2 regions of the Solibacillus isronensis genome follow, and region 1 is predicted to be linked to the other one. Evidence: predicted binding sites of a transcription regulator. Region 1 holds the regulator's gene; the other holds the start of a gene.
What was found. The regulator NrdR, encoded in region 1, represses ribonucleotide reductase genes. The targets are predictions, from matches to a motif close to AACACNATATATNGTGTT.

Region 1 (9,652 bases):
ATAGAGTATTTAAAAGAAATTCAGGTTAAAAGCGTTGGATGACTGATTCGTAACCTGTGAACCTGACTCGAATCCGGGCGTAATCACACCGAGGTGAAATTGATTAATGGAGGAACGCGCATGACAAAACAAAAATTGCTTTTACTAGATGGAAACTCATTGGCTTATCGTGCCTTTTTTGCATTGCCGCTGCTTACAAATGACAGTGGGATTCATACAAATGCGACATATGGTTTTACGACGATGCTGCAAAAAATTATCGGTGAGGAAAATCCGACACAAATGCTTGTTGCTTTCGATGCCGGGAAAACGACTTTTCGTCATGAGTCGTTCGGTGAATATAAAGGGGGACGTCAAAAAACTCCGCCAGAGCTTTCCGAACAATTCCCATATATTAGAAAACTGATTGATGCATACAACATTAAACGCTATGAACTGGAAATGTACGAAGCAGATGACATTATCGGAACGTTAGCAAAACAGGCTGCTGGACAAGGGATCGAAGTAATCGTTGTTTCGGGAGATAAAGATTTAACGCAGCTCGCAACTGAGGATGTCACAGTCTATATTACCCGTAAAGGGATTACCGATATTGAAAAATATACACCGGCACATATTGAAGAAAAGTATGGACTGACACCGGAGCAAATTATCGATATGAAAGGGCTTATGGGTGATCAATCCGATAATATTCCGGGAGTTCCAGGCGTTGGTGAAAAAACAGCGATTAAATTATTGAAGGAACACGGGACGATTGAAAAATTATATGAAGCGATGGATTCATTGAAAGCTTCGAAAATGAAAGAAAAGCTGGTAGACAATGAAGAAATGGCTCACTTATCAAAAAAGCTTGCGACAATTCATACAGATGCACCACTAACAATTTCACTTGATGATTTAGCATATGCAGGTCCGGATGAGGAAGCACTTCTTAATGTATGGCATGAGCTTGGCTTTAAATCTTTAATCGAAAAAAGTGATTTTGAAACAGTAGAAACAGAACAAGCTGAATTAGTATTTGAAAATGTACAGGCTATTACAGGCGACATGTTAAAAGAAACGATGGCAATCCACCTCGAGTTGGAAAATGAACATTACCATAGCTGTAATGCCCTCGGTTTAGCCTTGTCAGACGGAGAACGTACGGTTTATACAGCGATTGATAATGTAGTTGATAATGCGGACTTAAAAGCATGGCTGCTAGATGAAACTAAGAAAAAGTATATTGTGGACAGTAAAGCAACACAAGCAATGCTCCATCGTTTAGGGATTGAGCTTAAAGGCGTGGAGTTTGACTTATTGTTAGCTTCGTACATTTTAAAGCCGTCGATATCAGGTGATGATGTGGCAACACTTGCAAAGGAATTCGGTTACCAGGATGTACAATCCAATGAAGCGATCTACGGAAAAGGGGCAAAGTGGGTTGTTCCAGGTGCGGATCATGTAGCTGAACATGTGAGCCGAAAAGCAGTAGCAGTTTGGAAGCTGCAGCCTTTATTAGAGCAAAAGCTGAAGGAAAATGAACAGTTTGAATTATACAAAGAGCTGGAGCTGCCGCTTGCACATATTTTAGGGAAAATGGAGAGCGAAGGGATAACTGTCAATATTGATACATTACGTCAAATGGGCGATGATTTGAAGGCAAAGCTTGAAGTAATGGAAGCGACAATTTATGAGCTGGCAGGCGAGAAATTCAATATTAATTCACCGAAACAGCTTGGTGTTATCTTATTTGATAAATTAGGCTTACCTGTCATTAAAAAGACAAAGACAGGATATTCAACAGCAGCCGATGTACTGGAAAAGTTACAGTCCGAGCATGACATTGTGAAGCATATTCTTGAGTACCGAACGCTTGCGAAACTGCAGTCAACATATATTGAAGGTTTAATAAAAGAAGTGCATAAAGAAGATTCAAAAGTGCATACCCGATTCCAGCAGGCATTAACTTCAACTGGGCGTTTAAGCTCAACAAACCCGAATTTACAAAATATCCCGATTCGTTTAGAAGAAGGACGCAAAATTCGAAAAGCATTTGTTCCGTCGAAAAAGGATTGGATTTTGTTTGCGGCGGACTATTCACAGATTGAGCTGCGCGTATTGGCTCATATGTGCGGGGATGATGCGCTTGTAGAGGCATTCCAGCAAGGAATGGATATCCATACACGGACGGCAATGGATGTGTTTAATCTTGAAAATCCGGATGATGTGACAAGCTTAATGCGTCGCACAGCAAAAGCTGTAAACTTTGGTATTGTATATGGAATCAGTGATTATGGCTTATCACAAAGCCTTGATATTACACGTAAAGAAGCGGGGATTTTCATTGAAAACTACTTGCAAAGCTTCCCTGGTGTAAAAAACTATATGGATACAAGTATTGAAGAGGCAAAGAAAGCAGGTTTCGTTACAACGATTTTAAATCGCCGCCGCTACTTGCCGGACATCACAAGCTCGAACTTCAATTTAAGAAGTTTTGCTGAACGTACTGCGATGAACACACCGATCCAAGGAAGTGCCGCGGACATTATAAAAAAAGCAATGATTGATATGAATGCGCGCCTTGAACAAGAAGGACTACAGACAAAGCTATTATTGCAAGTACACGATGAACTGATTTTTGAAGCACCAAAAGAAGAAGTTGAAATTTTAGAACGTATCGTACCTGAAGTTATGGAAAATGCAATTAAGTTAAATGTGCCGTTAAAGGTTGAATTTTCATATGGTCCTACATGGTACGATGCGAAATAAGGAGTACCATTTATGCCAGAATTACCAGAAGTAGAAGGGGTCGTACGTGATTTACGGCCAATCGTAGAAGGGAAGACGATTGAATCTGTCTCTTTATCGGATGTCGTTTATACATCGCATGAGGCAGGTAAACAGGCGATTGTAAAAAACGCAAAGCCTTCTCAATTTGAACTATTAGTACGCGATATGAAAATCGATAAATTGGAGCGCAGATCAAAATATATATTCTTTCATCTAAAGAAAAATGATGAACGTTTTATTTTAGTGAACCATTTAGGGATGAGTGGCGCATGGTTTGTTGTGAATGATGTGGTGGAGATAACGGAAGAAAAATTCCGTAAGCATATCCATGCGATATTTACATTGGCAAGCGGAGAATTGCTTGTCTATGCTGATATCCGCCGTTTTGGTGAATTGCGCTTTATTAAAGAAATCGCCGATCATCCGCCATTGTTAAAAATGGCACCGGAGCCTTTTGATGAAATCGCCTGTGATTTTTTCCTCATGCAAAGTGAAAAATCTAAATTCGCAAAAAAACCGATTAAAGAGGTCATCATGGATGGTCAGGTGATTTCGGGTTGCGGCAATATTTATGCCACCGAAGCATTGTTCAAAATGCTTATTCATCCGGGGAAAACAACGAGTGAGTTAAGTCGTGAGCAAAAGACAAAACTCTTTCATGTAATTTGTGACGTATTGCAGGAAAGCATTGATTCGGGCGGATCGACAATTTCAGACTACCGGAGTATTAATGGTGGTGCAGGAACAATGCAGCATCGACTGAAAATGTATGGGAAAAAGCAATGTGTTGTATGTGAAACAAATACAGAATCTCTCGTTATCGCGGGTAGAACATCAACATATTGTCCGCAATGTCAAAAGTAAAGGGGAATTGCTGTGATTATAGGTTTAACTGGTAGTATTGCCAGCGGAAAGAGCACAGTTGCAAAAATGATTGAGTCATACGGATTGCCGATTGTTGATGCAGATGTAGTAGCACGACAAGTAGTCGAGCCTGGTACGCCGACATTGAAAAAAATTGCAGAAGCATTTGGACCGGAAGTCATTGCACAAGATGGTTCAATGGATCGTGCAAAAGTGGGAAGTATTATTTTTCATAATGAGGAAATGCGGCAAACTTTAAATGGCATCATACATCCGGCTATTCGTGAAGAAATGCTGCGTCAGCGTGATGAATTTATCTCGTTTGGTGAAAAAAATGTTTTCATGGATATTCCGCTGCTATTCGAAAGTAAGCTGGAACATTTCGTAGAAAAAATTATTGTAGTTTCTGTAAATAAAGAAGTGCAGCTACAGCGCTTAATGGAACGAAATGGCTTTACGGAAGAAGAAGCAAATGCCCGTATAGCGACACAGATTCCGGTCAAAGAAAAGGAACAGTTAGCTGATGCAGTTATTCATAATAATGGCACGCTGGAAGATACAGCAATTCAGCTTCAAAATATTTTGTATGAGTGGAACGTCCTGAAGTAAAATAATACCTCAACTAATTTTATTAAAAGTTGGTTGAGGTTTTTATTTTGAGGGTATGTATTATCTGAAAATAACAAATTTAATTAAGCGGATTAAATATGTTCAACTTTTTATAATATGTGTTATACTAATCAACGAATAAATAAAATGAATGAATCGTACTTTTAGGAGGATTTAAATAATATGACAGTTTCTATTGCAATTAATGGTTTTGGCCGCATTGGTCGTATGGTGTTCCGACAAGCAATGATGCGTGGTGACGTGAATATCGTAGCAGTGAACGCAAGCTATCCATCTGAAACGTTAGCACATTTAATTAAGTATGACACAAATCATGGTGTTTTCCCGGGAACTGTAGAAGCAGTCGAAGGTGCTTTAATTGTAAACGGCAAACGTGTTGAATTAGTTAGTGAACGTGATCCATTAAAATTACCATGGGCTCAAATGGGTGTAGATATCGTAATCGAAGCTACTGGTAAATTCAATGAACGTGAAAAAGCAGCAAAACATATTGAAGCTGGCGCGAAAAAAGTTATTTTAACTGCTCCTGGTAAAAATGAAGATATTACCGTTGTTTTGGGTGTAAATGACGATAAATTGGATTTATCAAAGCATGATGTCATTTCAAATGCATCTTGTACGACAAACTGTTTAGCTCCTGTAGCAAAAGTATTAAACGATGAGTTCGGTATTGTAAACGGTTTAATGACAACAGTTCACGCTTATACAAACGATCAAAACAACATCGATAACCCACACAAAGATTTACGTCGTGCGCGTAACTGCGGATCATCTATTATCCCGACTTCAACTGGTGCAGCAAAAGCATTGCGTCTTGTATTACCGGAATTGGATGGGAAAATCCACGGTATGGCATTACGTGTGCCAACACCAAACGTTTCTTTAGTTGATTTAGTTGTAGATGTAGAAAAAGACGTAACAGTAGAAGAAGTAAATGCAGCATTTAAAGCGGCAGCTGAAGGCAAAATGAACGGTATTTTAAACTTCTCTATGGAGCCATTAGTATCTTCTGACTACAATACAACAACATACTCATCTACTGTAGACGGTTTAACTACAATTGTATTAGGTGACCGTAAAGTAAAAGTCATCGCTTGGTATGATAATGAGTGGGGTTACTCTGCTCGCGTAGTAGACTTAACAAAGAAAATTGCAAATGAATTAGCAACAGTAAATGTATAATTTATTGCTTTATTAGTGTGATTAAACACTTTAAAAAGGCATAAATACGCGCCTTAATAACACAGAAAGAACCTTTTGCAGAAAGTAAATCATTTTTGCAAAAGGCTTTTTCTATTGTGTGAAGCAACAATGCACTATATAATTGAATGACTTTCCATTGGAAAATTTCAACGCGCGTGAAGCACTATTTCAAGCGCGTTGTTTTTGTTATAATAGAATTAAACTAACTTTTAGGAGAAATTATTATATGAGATGTCCAGCTTGTCAATACAATGGGACACGCGTTGTAGACTCAAGACCTGTTGATGATAATAAAGAAATTCGCAGACGTCGTGAATGTGAATCATGTGCCTTTCGCTTTACGACATTTGAAAAAATTGAAGAAACACCGTTAATCGTTGTGAAAAAGGATGGTTCACGCGAGGAGTTTAGCCGTGAAAAAGTATTGCGTGGTCTAATACGCGCATGTGAAAAACGCCCGGTTGCATTAGATCAATTAGAAGAGATTGTTTTATCGATTGAAAAAGAATTGCGCCGATTAGGCAATGCTGAAGTACGTTCGGAAGATGTCGGGGAGATGGTAATGGACCGACTTGCGAAAATCGATGAAGTTGCCTATGTACGCTTCGCATCTGTTTATCGCCAATTTAAAGATATTACTGTATTTATCGAGGAACTGAAAGAAATTATGACCCGTCAGTCAAATGACAAATAAGTGTTAGGAGGGATAAATGGTAATGATGAATCAGCTAAATCCATATGACCATTGTGAAATTCATTGCCCTCAAACTATCACTAGTGAGCATCAGCTTGCATTGCAATTATGCTATCAGCCGATTATCGGTGTTGAAGCTACGGCACTATATTTAAAGTTATGGGTTGAAACACAACAACACGAAAAAGCAACTTGTTTTCATAGCAACCTGCTCGATTCATTAAGTTTTAAACCGAAGCAACTACTGCAAGCAAGAATCGTATTAGAAGCAATTGGTTTAGTGAAGTCATTTGAGAAGATGATGGATTCATATAAATCGATGAAGTATATCTTATATCCGCCATTGACTGGCCATGACTTCTTTGACGATTCGATTCTTTCTGTAGCGCTTTTACGGAAAATCGGGCGCGAACAGTATGAATCATTACGAAATAAATTATCGAAACATGATATTTCCTTACATGGCTATAAAGATGTCACATGCAGCTTTAATGATGCATTTGTTGCAATAACAGAAACTGAGCTAAAGCAAGTCATGCAGGAAAATACAGGTTCGGTAAATGAACGTTCAAAAATGTCGTACCCGTTTGAGTATGACTTATTTGATTTTAAAAGCTTCATGATGGGTATGAGCCAAAACTTAATCCCAAGTAAATTATTTACACTGGATATTAAGATTGCCATTGCTAAATTAGCGTTTATGTATAATTTCTCTGTGACGGATATGCAAAGAATAGTGTTATTGGCATGGGATACAGATGAAGGACTTACGAAAAAAGAGCTTGAAAAACGCTGTGAAGAGTACTACCAGCTGAACGTAGGTGTCGCAAAGCCGAAACTGATTAAAAAACAGGACATTTTCCGTTCGGTGGAAGTAATCAACTCTGCTCCTGCGAAAACACAGCAAAATATTAATGATAAAGAAGGTTTAATCGAGTATTTAGAAAAAACCTCACCGATTGAAGTTTTCCAAAAATTTAATGGTTATTTGCCTCCGGAATCCGTTGTAATGGAATTTAATAATTTCCTTAGAAAAGGGGTTTCTTACGGTACATTGAATGTTTTGATCCATTATATTTCAATGAATGACGAATTAAATTATAATAAAAACTTTATGAAGGTAGTCATGAATAACTGGCTGAAAAAAGGTGCAAAAACCGCTGAAAATACAATGGAAATTGCAAAGGTTGAACATAGCTACCGTGATCGTAAATCGAAAAACTTATCGCAAATTACGGTTACGAATAACGATTTGAATAAAGTTGAAGAAAATAATAACTCGAAAACCGATTCTCCTGATTCAGCGCTCGTTGATTTTAAAAATTCTACACCTTATCAGTATTTGCTGATTTTGACTCATGGTGAAGAACCATTTTCAGGGCATGTAAAAATAGCAGAATCGCTTTACAGTTCTTATGATATCCCGATAGAAGTGGCAAACGTCATCATTCGTCATGTGTGGGATTCGACAAAAGGCAACTTGCCGGAATCATTTGTAGAAGCATTGGCCTCTGAAATCCGGTACAATCAAATTAAAACGGCCGAACAAGCATTAGACTATATTGAAAAGCGAAATGAACGCAATCTTATTAAAGTTACAGAAGATTATTTAACGGTTGATGACCAGTCGATTCACTATGATAAAACGGTACCTTATTATTTCCTGAAATCACTGTATAAAGGGAAAAAACCGGTGAAATTTATTGTTGATTTAGCCGAGGAACTCGTATTGCAGCAAGGCCTCTCGGTAGGTGCAGTCAATGTGCTGATGGAATATGCCTATAATGAGAGCAATGGGAAACTAACGAAAAACTTTGTGCAGTCTATCGCCGGAAACTGGATGTTAAACCCTCCGGCAAACGCTTTAGAAGCTCTTCGTATTGTAGAAGAAAACGATGGATCACAGTTGAAGGCATCTAAAATTACGATGGATACACCGCTCGCATTTAAAGTTACCGTAAAAGATATGTCAAAATGGATTCCGGCTTTCGACGAAACATTGCCATATGATTTCATGAGAAATTTACTTAACGGTAAAGAACCGGTTGAAATGTTAGTGAAGCAAGTGGATGATCTTGTATTAAAACATGGCATTAAAGTCGGAGTTGTCAATGCCATTCTTGAATTTATATTAACGAATAAAACGAGCCGTTTTGGACGTAATCAAATTCAGACACTTGCATTGAATATGCAGTTGAAAAACATCTTATTGGCTAAAGATGCACTTGCTTACATTGAATCGAATTATAAAGAAAATAAAGTAGACGTGAAAATTACCGAACAGGATTTACTGAAATACTATCCGGGGGATTATGTGTTTACACCCAAATTGGCCCGCTATGAAAAACAGACGCCATATGCATTTACAAAAGAGTTAAACGATGGTCATGAGCCGTTTGCGTATGTTGTTGCAACAGCGGAAAAATTGATCCTGCATTATAAGATGATCCCGGCTGTCGTCAATTACATGTTAGAGTATGTAATGGAAAAAACAGAAGGTGCATTGCCTGAAAAATATATTAACAGTGTCGCAAATACATGGCGAAACAACAAAATTCAGACAATTAATCAAGCGAAGATTTATACTGAAATGCAAGATAAGAAAAACAAACAGCGCGGGGCGAGAAAAGTTGGCGTAGTTCCGGATTGGTTTAAAGAAAAAGATCAGGAACCAGTACAACAAGCTAATTCCAACAATACTCAAAACCAAATTGATTTTGAAGAGCAGCGCAAAAAATTATTAGAGCAATTAAATAGTGATTAAAAAGCAGGTGAGTACTATCGAACCAATAAAAGATTCGCTCAATAAAATAAATATCCCATCATTTGAGCAAAAATATAATGAATTAAAAAACCGGGTCCTTTCACATCCAAGTGTAAGACAGTTTATGAATGACCATAATATGACGGAAAACTCGGCTGTTATTCAATATGGAATGACGACTCTTTTTGAATTTGTAGAGCAAAAGCACACTTGCTGTGGAGCCGGTTCTACATCGCAGTGTCAAAATTTCTATAAAGGTCATGTTCCGCAGTTAATGCTTTCGAATGGTCAGATTAATATTATCTACCGCAAGTGCGAACAAATGCTTAAAGAAGATGACCAGCGTGAACTAGCTTCAATGATGAAGACGATGTATATGCCGAAAGATGTCCTGAAGGCAGATTTTAATGAAATGGATATGAATGATAATTCCCGCATGGCTGCGACACAGTTTATGGTTGAATTCAGGAAACAATATCGTGAAACGAAAGAGCTTCCTGCAAAAGGGCTGTATTTATACGGCACATTTGGTGTTGGGAAAACCTATATTTTAGGCGCCATCGCAAATGCTTTGTCGAAAGAACGTATTCAAACTTTATTAGTATATATGCCGGAATTCATCCGTGAATTAAAGTCGTCGGTAACAGAAGGATCGATTGAACAGAAAATTGATTTTGTAAAAAAAGTGCCGGTATTAATGCTCGATGATGTAGGTTCAGAGCCGA
Region 2 (9,652 bases), 350 kb from region 1:
GAAATAATTAACTATTCTTTTTAATATTAGTATAATAGATGTAATACTAATTTGAATGGAGGTATTTTTGTGGGCTTTTTAATTTTCGCACTACTAATCATCATTACCTTTACCGCATTGGCAATTGAAAGAATCCTAAAAGATATACGATCACAGAACAAAGAAATTATTGAGCTATTATCAAAAGCTGATGAGAATAAAAATAATAAACTGGAATAGATTAAACTGGTTGAATCATCTCCACTCTATTTCCAAAAGGGTCTCTAAACTCAAAACGTTCATAATTAGGAATGGGTACGGAGTCCAAAATCTCAATTTCATTTTCCATCAATACTTCTCTCCAATAGGTAATATCCTCAACTTCGTAGGCGAGGTGCGCTTTAGTTGTAAACCGATTAAAGCCATCTTCTGTCCCTACATGTACTTCCAGGCTTCCTACTTGCAGCCAAAATCCTCCTCGCCCCTTCAGTACAGAAGGTTTTGAAATTTCATTTAAACCTAAAATTTTGCAATAAAAATCTTTCCCTGCTTCCTCCGTACCTTGGGGAATTGTTATTTGTGCATGGTGTAATCCAGTAATCATTCGCTTTCCTCCTCCATAGCTTCCTCTTCTTCCATTACCTTACTTCAAATATGACATAAACAAAATGATAGGTTATTTATGTAAATCCATAACTTTTTCTTATCCTCCTTAAATGCTAGTTGAATTTCCTAAATACTAGCACTTAGGAATCAGCCACCAATTTTTTTTATTATTAACCCATTACTTAAATACCATTAAATTCAATTAAATGGTATAATATGTATTGGAGTAGAAATACATTCTTAACCTACATAAAAGAGTTAGAGTAATGTTTTTGTACTAACTTTGAAGGAATTGCGGAAGGATATAACATATGACAACAGAAATTTCGATTTTACCTATTCAATCTGTTTATTCAATTGACAACCGTACGATAACAGGAGAAGTTCTTCATGAAGAGCCGCTCATTGTAAAGTTTTCGAATGTTTTAAGTGATGAAGAATGTCAGAATATAATCGATTGTGCTTCTTCGCGTTTGGAAAGATCCAAATTAGCAAAAAAAGAAGTAAGTCCGATTCGTACGAGCAGTGGTATGTTTTTTGAGGAAAATGAAAATCCGCTTATTTCAGAAATCGAAAAGCGGATTAGCAGCCTGATGCATCTTCCAATCGAACATGCCGAGGGTCTACAAGTTTTACATTACGAACCCGGTCAGGAATTTAAGGCACACTTTGATTTTTTCGGTCCAAATCACCCTTCAAGCAGTAATAATCGCATTAGCACGTTAGTAGTCTACTTAAATAATGTTGAAGAAGGAGGCGTTACAACGTTTCCTAATCTGGGTATCCTAACTGTACCGGAGAGGGGTTCAGCTATTTACTTTGAATATTTCTACAACGATCAAAAATTAAATGAACTTACCCTACATAGCGGTGAGCCAGTAATACGAGGCGAGAAATGGGTTGCTACCCAATGGATGCGGAAAAAGCAAATCCGCGAACGTTTTTAATCCTTTTCAAAAGGATTTATATAAAATATGATAGATGTGAAGGAAGTGACTAACTATGGTGGAACTCCTATACATACAAGAAAACAAATGGGATGACAGTCATCGTCCTTGGCCGCTGCCTAATTTGCCTTGGGGGATGAAACAAACGTGGAGTGATTTATTATTCGCCCATTATCCGGTTAAATACGAGGTTTTGCGGAAGTTAGTTCCAAATGCGTTGGAACTGGATACGTACGACGGTGTGTGCTGGGTTGGGGTTGTTCCGTTTCGCATGTCTGGTGTGAGACTTCGGGGATTGCCGCCAGTTCCAGGTACCGACGAATTTCCGGAACTTAATGTGCGCACCTATGTAACGATTGACGGAAAACCGGGCGTATACTTTTTCAGTTTGGATGCGGATAATTGGCCGGCTGTAAAAGGGGCCAGGACATTTTTCCATTTACCGTATCATTACGCTAAGATGGATATTAAAAACTTTGGCGATACAGTATTGTTTGAAAGTAAAAGACGCGATCAATCAGACATTGATTTCGCAGCCCGTTATAAACCCGTTTCTGAACCGTTCCTTGCGATAAAAGGGACCTTTGAGGAATGGATTACCGAGCGTTACTGTTTCTACACATTAAATACTGCAGGTGTCCCGGTGCGCTGTGATATTTTGCACCACCCATGGATTTTACAGGAAGCAGAAGGTGAAATCACCCTTAATACAACTCTGTCCAAACAAGGGATTATTGTGGTAAACGATCAGCCGATTCTGCATTTTTCTAAAAAAATCGATGTTCGCGCATGGCCATTAGTAAGTCCTGCTACCGGCCGATTACATTTTTAAAAAGATAAGTCTTACTTTAAAAAGCAAAAACGCAACCCATATTATATGAGTTGCGTTTTCTTTATTTTATAAACCGCATTTCAGCTGTGCACCACAGTTTGTACATGTGTTGCAGCCGCCCATTTCTTCTACCGTACCTTGACGGCAAACCGGGCATGTATTGCCAACTTCCGAACCAATTGTCACATCTGTATCTGTTAACGGCTTAATTGTATCTACTAATACAACCTGACGTTTCACTTGGTCTTCTGTTTGTTTTAATTCTTCAAACTCTAATTGCTCATCTGAATTGGCTTCTTCAGCTTTTAAAGTCAGTACTTGTGTATCACGAGATCCATCGACATACACGGTACCGCCTTTAGCACCGCCGCGGTATAGACGCTCGTACACTTTTTGTACTTGCTCTACGCCATAGCCTTTAGGTGCGTTTACTGTTTTTGAAATGGATGAATCAATCCAGTTTTGAATGATACATTGAACATCTGCATGTGCTTCAGCAGAAAGCTCCATTGATGATTTGAACCAGTCCGGTAAATTATTTTCATCCACACCCGGGTTCGCATCTAAATACTCTTTTACTATCTCAGCTTTTACTTCAATAAACTTCCCTAGACGACCTGAACGGTAGTAAGTGAAGCTGAAGTAAGGTTCAAGCCCTGTTGCAACTCCGACCATTGTACCTGTAGATCCCGTAGGTGCAACCGTCAATAAATGCGAGTTACGAATACCGTTTGCCACAATATTTTCGCGAATATGCTGCGGCATTTTTTTCATGAAGCCTGTGTTAATGAATGCTTCACGTAAACGTGTTGTTTCAGCTTCTGTTTGTCCTTCAAGGAACGGGAAACTGCCGCGCTCTGTTGCCAGTTCAACCGACTCTTCATACGCTGCAACCGCAATCGTCTTGAAGATTTCATCAACTAGTGCATTGCCCTCTTCAGAACCGTACTCTTTCTCACAGTAAATCAACAAATCGGCAAGCCCCATTACACCAAGACCAACTCGGCGTTCACCTAGTGCCTGCTTTTTGTTTTCTTCCAGGAAGTACGGTGTTGCATCAATTACATTATCCTGCATACGTACGCCAACTTTTACCGTTTTGCGTAACGCATCAAAATCAACTGTTTTCGTTTCTTTGTTTGCAAACTTCGCCAAGTTAACAGCAGCCAAGTTACAAACGGAATATGGTGCGAGTGGTTGTTCTCCGCACGGATTTGTCGCAACAACTTTCTGACCGTAAGCTTTTGCATTTGTCATGTCGTTTGCGTTATCAATGAAGAAGATACCAGGTTCTGCCGCATATGTTGCGCAGACATTGATTAAATTCCAAAGTTCTTTTGCTTTGATTGTACGATACGTACGAACTGGATAACCAAGTTTCTCCCATTCGCGAACATCGCCAACTTCATGCCACTTTTCGTTGTAATCCAGCATTTGTGCCGGAGTATAGTTTTCTACATCCGGGAAGCGTAATTCGAAGTCCTGATCGTTTTCTACAGCATCCATAAACTCTTTCGTTAATGTAACCGAAATGTTTGCACCTGTCAGGAAATCCGGATTATGGACTGAATACGTTCCGCCATCGCGTAGCTTCGTTTCAGCGTCACGAATAATCGCTTCGTTAAATCCGCCGAAACCTTCAATATTTTTATAGTTCACAATACCTTGATACATCGCATCTTCCTGCTGTGTTAAAGGCTTGAATTTTAATTTTTCTTTTGCTAGACGAATAATTGATTCATCTGCTGTATTCTCGATCAGATAACGCAGAATACGCGGATTTTGCATTTTGGAAATGATAAACTCCACAATATCCGGATGCCAATCTGCCAGCATAATCATTTGAGCGCCGCGTCTCGATCCACCTTGCTCAACAAGATGTGTCAGCTTGGCAATATCATCAAGCCAGCTTACTGATCCGCTAGATTTACCGTTTACACCGCGCGCCAATGTGTTACGCGGGCGAAGTGTCGAACCGTTCGTACCAACACCACCACCACGGCTCATAATTTCCATTACTTGCTTGCGGTGATCACTGATGCCTTCACGGGAATCGGCTACAAATGGCATTACATAACAGTTGAAGAATGTTACTTCAGTTTCTGAACCTGCCCCGTAAATTACTCGTCCTGCAGGGATAAAGTTCATCGACACAAGCTCTTCGTAAAACTTTCCGAACCATTCTTTGCGCTTTTCTTCTGTTTTCTCAACTGAAGCTAAACCTGTTGCATTACGTTTTGCAATTTGCTCATAAAAAATTTCGAGCGGCTTTTCAATAATATCCAATGAGCGTTCAATAATACCCGTCTCTTGTTCTTCGCCTTCCAATACATGACGGTAATCTTCATCAATTTTAATAAGAGCGGTATTCTTTTCCGGATTAATCGAATGAATAATGCCAAGTCCACGTGCCGGGAATTTCGGATCCTGTTTCACTGTCAAAACAACAAAATCCCCTGTTTTTAATGTTTTCTTTTCCGTATCTTTAAAAGAATAACGGTCAATCATAACAAGACGTGATACACCTTTATGCGTAATATGCATGTCCGGTGTAATCGGGTGCACTTGAGGAAATTGCTCAATATCTTGATTTAACTGATTGACTTGGATGGATTGCTCTAAAACACTTGCCACCGCGTAAGCCCCCCTTTGGACGATTTAATAATTTTAAGTTTCCCTTCACGAATGTAAACTAAACACATTTTATACCATATATTGTGCTAATTTCTTAAATATCATTCTATATGTTGGGTTATATAATTACACTTAAAAAAGATTACAATAAATCTTTTTTTCAAACAAGGGGTTGATTTTTTTTTCTTTTTGTTAAATCCATCTATATCAACGTTTCGGGTATAAAAATTTTTTTACAAAAAATAAAAACACACGTTCGCAATCTATTTTTTGAAATTCCATTCATCTGTTAAATATTTATTTTCCATCAATTGTTCTACATATTGGGTTTGCTGCTCTGTTAATTCATAAGGAATTAGTTCTATGTCCAAAGCTACTTCAAACCCTTTAGAAAACGCGTCAACACATTGATCGATTGTAAATGGTGTGTCGACAAACTGATTCATCGCAACTGCTTTTTCTGGTAACTTTTTTCGCATTCTTTCTTTTGCTTCAGCTGTAGCAAAATTAAATACCGATAACAGCAGTTTTTCATTCAGATCAAGTAAAATAGCGCCATGCTGCAAAATTACACCTTTTTGACGTGTTTGCGCACTGCCGGCTACTTTTTTCCCTTCAACAACTAGCTCATACCAGCTTGGCGCATCAAAACATACCGCGCTTTTCGGTTTCTTCAGATCATCCAGTTGTTCCTTCGTCTCCGGCACACTAAAATAAGCATCCAGTCCTAAAAGGCGGAACCCTTGTAAAATTCCTTCGCTAATGACACGATATGCCTCTGTAACGGTTTCCGGCATATTTGGGTAGCTCTCTGTCACAATCACTGAATATGTAAGCTCCTGGTCATGTAAAACGGCACGTCCGCCTGTAGGTCTACGGACGAAACCTAAGTTTTGCTTTTTTACAGCTTCTAAATTAATATCTTTATGTACTTGCTGGAAATAACCGATTGATAATGTTGCAGGGTTCCACTCGTAAAAACGAATAACCGGCGGAATTTCCCCTTGGCTATGCCAATCAAGCAACGCTTCATCCAGTGCCATATTATAGGCTGGGCTGCATGGACCCGAATTTATAAAATACCATTGTTTTTTCACAATTTCTCGCCTCCACTAATTCATTTTAACAAACTCGCTCGACTAACTCTAGTTCATCTCTTATAATAGATAGTACAGATAGAAAGGGGCAATATCGCAGTGACAATTTTATATACGATACTAGTAATTTTAGTAGTAATCGTTGCTTACGTAGTAATCAACTCTATGCGCTTAAAAAAATCCGTAACAAATTTAACACAGGAGCAATTTATTGAAGGCTACCGTAAAGCACAATTAATCGATTTACGCGAACCTAAAGAATTTGAAGCGGGACACATTTTAGGTGCTCGAAACATTCCGATGACGCAACTTAATACACGTCATAAAGAAATCCGTCCGGATCTGCCTGTATACCTTTACTGCCAAAACTCTGGTCGTAGTGCACGAGCAGCGCTGACATTAAAGAAAAAAGGCTATAGCCAACTGTTCCAATTACAAGGCGGTTTCAAAACTTGGACAGGCAAAGTTAAATCGAAAAACTAATTCTAAAAGTTCTCTACATTGTAGAGGGCTTTTTAATTTTCATTCACCGGCCCTACGAATCGAAATTGTCTGATTATCAGTAGTTTCTACTATTATATAGTCACACGTAAGAAGTCTAACTTTTCTCATAGAAAAAAGGTCAGAAAACAGCTCTGACCTTTTTGTCACAATTTATGAAATTGTTACTTCTTCTTTTTTTGTATAACGTAATACAGGTGTACGTGCAGCACGTGTTTCATCTAAGCGGCTGATTACCGTAGTATGTGGTGCTTCTTGTACGATCGATGGGTTATCGATTGTTTCTTGAGCAATTTGAATCATTGCATCACAGAATGCATCCAATGTTTCTTTTGATTCTGTTTCTGTTGGCTCGATCATAATCCCCTCTTCCACGTTTAACGGGAAGTATACTGTTGGTGGATGGTAGCCAAAGTCAAGAAGGCGTTTTGCGATATCCAATGTACGAACACCTAATTTTTTCTGACGACGGCCTGATAGCACGAATTCATGCTTACAGTGACGGTCGTATGGTAAATCAAAGTGCTCTTCCAAGCGGCGCATCATATAGTTTGCATTTAATACAGCATATTCTGTTACAGCCTTTAAGCCATCTGGACCCATTGAACGGATATACGTATATGCACGGACATTAATGCCGAAGTTTCCGTAGTAAGGTTTCACACGACCGATTGATTGTGGACGTTTGTAATCGAAGTGGAATGTACCATCTTCTTTTTTCACTAATACTGGTTTAGGCAGGAATGGGATTAAATCTGCTTTTACCCCTACTGGACCTGAACCCGGACCACCGCCACCGTGTGGACCTGTAAATGTTTTGTGTAAGTTTAAGTGAACACAGTCAAAGCCCATGTCTCCAGGACGTGCTTTACTCATAACAGCGTTTAAGTTCGCGCCGTCATAATAAACTTTACCGCCGACACCGTGCACGATTTCAGCCATTTCTAAAATGTTTTCTTCGAATAAGCCTAAAGTGTTCGGGTTTGTCAGCATAAGCGCTGCTGTATCAGGACCGACAACACGGCGTAAATCTTCCAGATCAACTAAGCCGTCTTCACCAGATCTGATTGTAATTGTTTCAAAACCTGCCACTGTAGCAGAAGCCGGGTTTGTACCGTGAGCTGAGTCCGGTACGATTACTTTGTTACGGTGACCTTCACCATTTGCCTCATGGAATGCACGGATCATCATTAATGCTGTCCATTCACCATGTGCGCCTGCTGCCGGCTGTAATGTTACTTCATCCATACCCGTAATTTCCTGAAGTGATGTCTGCAGATCATATAATAATTCCATTGCACCTTGTACTGTCGACTCATCCTGTAATGGGTGAACATGGGCAAAACCAGCGTAACGTGCAACTGTTTCATTGACTTTCGGATTGTACTTCATCGTACATGAACCAAGTGGATAGAACCCTGAATCCACACCATGGTTACGTTTTGAAAGTGCTGTATAGTGACGCATAATATCTAATTCTGCAACTTCCGGCAGTTCAGCCGCTTCTTGACGTACTAACTCTTTCGGCAGAAGTTCTTCTAAATCAAAATCAGGAACATCCAATGGCTCTAAGTTGTAGCCGACACGACCTGGTTTTGTAATTTCGAAAATGAGTGTTTGGTTTTCGTTATGCATTGTAAGCCCCCATTTCTGCAACTAATTGCTCGATTTCTTCTTTTGTACGGATTTCCGTAACAGCAATGAGTGCATGATTTTCTAATTCAGGATAAACACGACCTAAGTCAAAGCCGCCGATAATACCTTTTTCGATTAATGCTTTGTTTAGCTCTGTTACATTATATTTTGTATTTACTACGATTTCGTTGAAGTGAGCGCCTTGATAAGCAACTTCAAAACCAGCTGCTTCAAATGCATTTTTAGCAAAGCGTGTCTTCACGATATTTTGTTTCGCCATTTCCTGCATACCTTGCTTTCCAAGGGCTGTCATTGCTACTGAAGAAGCTAGTGCAAGCAATGCCTGGTTTGAACAAATATTGGATGTCGCTTTGTCACGACGGATGTGCTGCTCACGAGCTTGTAATGTTAATACATAACCACGACGTCCATCTTGGTCTACAGTTTCCCCAACAAGACGGCCTGGTACTTTACGCATTAATTTATTCGTTACCGCGAAATAACCACAGTGTGGACCACCGAAGCTTTCCGCAATTCCGAATACTTGTGCATCCCCAACTGTAATATCTGCGCCTAATTTTCCTGGTGGTGTTAAAACGCCAAGAGCTAACGGGTTCGCAGATACGATAAACAATCCTTTTGCGTCATGTGTAATGTCTGCAAGCGGCTGCAGGTTTTCAACTTGACCAAAGAAGTTCGGATATTGAACGATTACGCCGGCTGTTTGGTCATCGATCAGGCCTTTTAGTGCTTCGATGTCTGTTACACCGTCTTTTGTAGGAATTGTAACGACTTCTATTGATTGTCCTGTTGCATACATTTTCACAACATCTTGATACTCCGGATGTACAGTTCCTGAAACAAGTAACTTTCCGCGACGTGTATGACCTGCAGCAAGCATACCTGCTTCTGCCAATGCCGTACCGCCATCATACATAGAAGAGTTTGCAATATCCATGCCTGTCAGTTCTGCGATCATCGTTTGGAACTCAAAAATCGCTTGAAGTTCACCTTGTGAAATTTCCGGCTGATATGGCGTGTATGCTGTATAGAACTCCGAACGTGAAATAACATGATCAACAATTACCGGTTTATAGTGGTTGTATACACCTGCACCTAAAAACGATACATTGCTTGCTGTATCTTTATTTTTTGAAGCAAGTTGTGCCAGTTCCTTCATTAAAGCGGCTTCTGACTTGGCAGGTTTAATATTGTAGCTTCCTTGGAAGCGAACTTTCTCAGGAATATCCTCGAAAAGCTCATCAATTGTCGCAACCCCGATACGGTCTAACATTTCTTGTTTATCTTGTTCCGTCATTGGTAAATAACGATGTTTCATTGTTAACCCTCTTTTCAAAAGTTTTATCCCGTATTAACGGGTAGTAAGCTTGGTTCAACTACCAATCTAGGGGATGAAGACC

Region 2: a site for NrdR is predicted at 5,069-5,086, ahead of M3166_RS02300 (vitamin B12-dependent ribonucleotide reductase). Genes of this name have one in related genera too.

Annotation. Positions count from the first base shown of each region.
Region 1 covers NZ_JAMBOC010000001.1:119,976-129,627, forward strand. The annotation lists gene polA (DNA polymerase I) at 121-2,751, shown strand; gene mutM (bifunctional DNA-formamidopyrimidine glycosylase/DNA-(apurinic or apyrimidinic site) lyase) at 2,764-3,636, shown strand; gene coaE (dephospho-CoA kinase) at 3,649-4,245, shown strand; gene M3166_RS00570 (glyceraldehyde-3-phosphate dehydrogenase) at 4,429-5,448, shown strand; gene nrdR (transcriptional regulator NrdR) at 5,696-6,163, shown strand; gene M3166_RS00580 (DnaD domain protein) at 6,186-8,927, shown strand; gene dnaI (primosomal protein DnaI) at 8,920-9,652, shown strand, end outside.
Region 2 covers NZ_JAMBOC010000001.1:466,423-476,074, reverse strand. The annotation lists gene M3166_RS02320 (hypothetical protein) at 70-219, shown strand; gene M3166_RS02315 (VOC family protein) at 221-583, opposite strand; gene M3166_RS02310 (2OG-Fe(II) oxygenase) at 897-1,532, shown strand; gene M3166_RS02305 (YqjF family protein) at 1,588-2,364, shown strand; gene M3166_RS02300 (vitamin B12-dependent ribonucleotide reductase) at 2,431-4,998, opposite strand; gene M3166_RS02295 (lipoate--protein ligase family protein) at 5,262-6,041, opposite strand; gene M3166_RS02290 (rhodanese-like domain-containing protein) at 6,195-6,578, shown strand; gene gcvPB (aminomethyl-transferring glycine dehydrogenase subunit GcvPB) at 6,750-8,231, opposite strand; gene gcvPA (aminomethyl-transferring glycine dehydrogenase subunit GcvPA) at 8,224-9,570, opposite strand.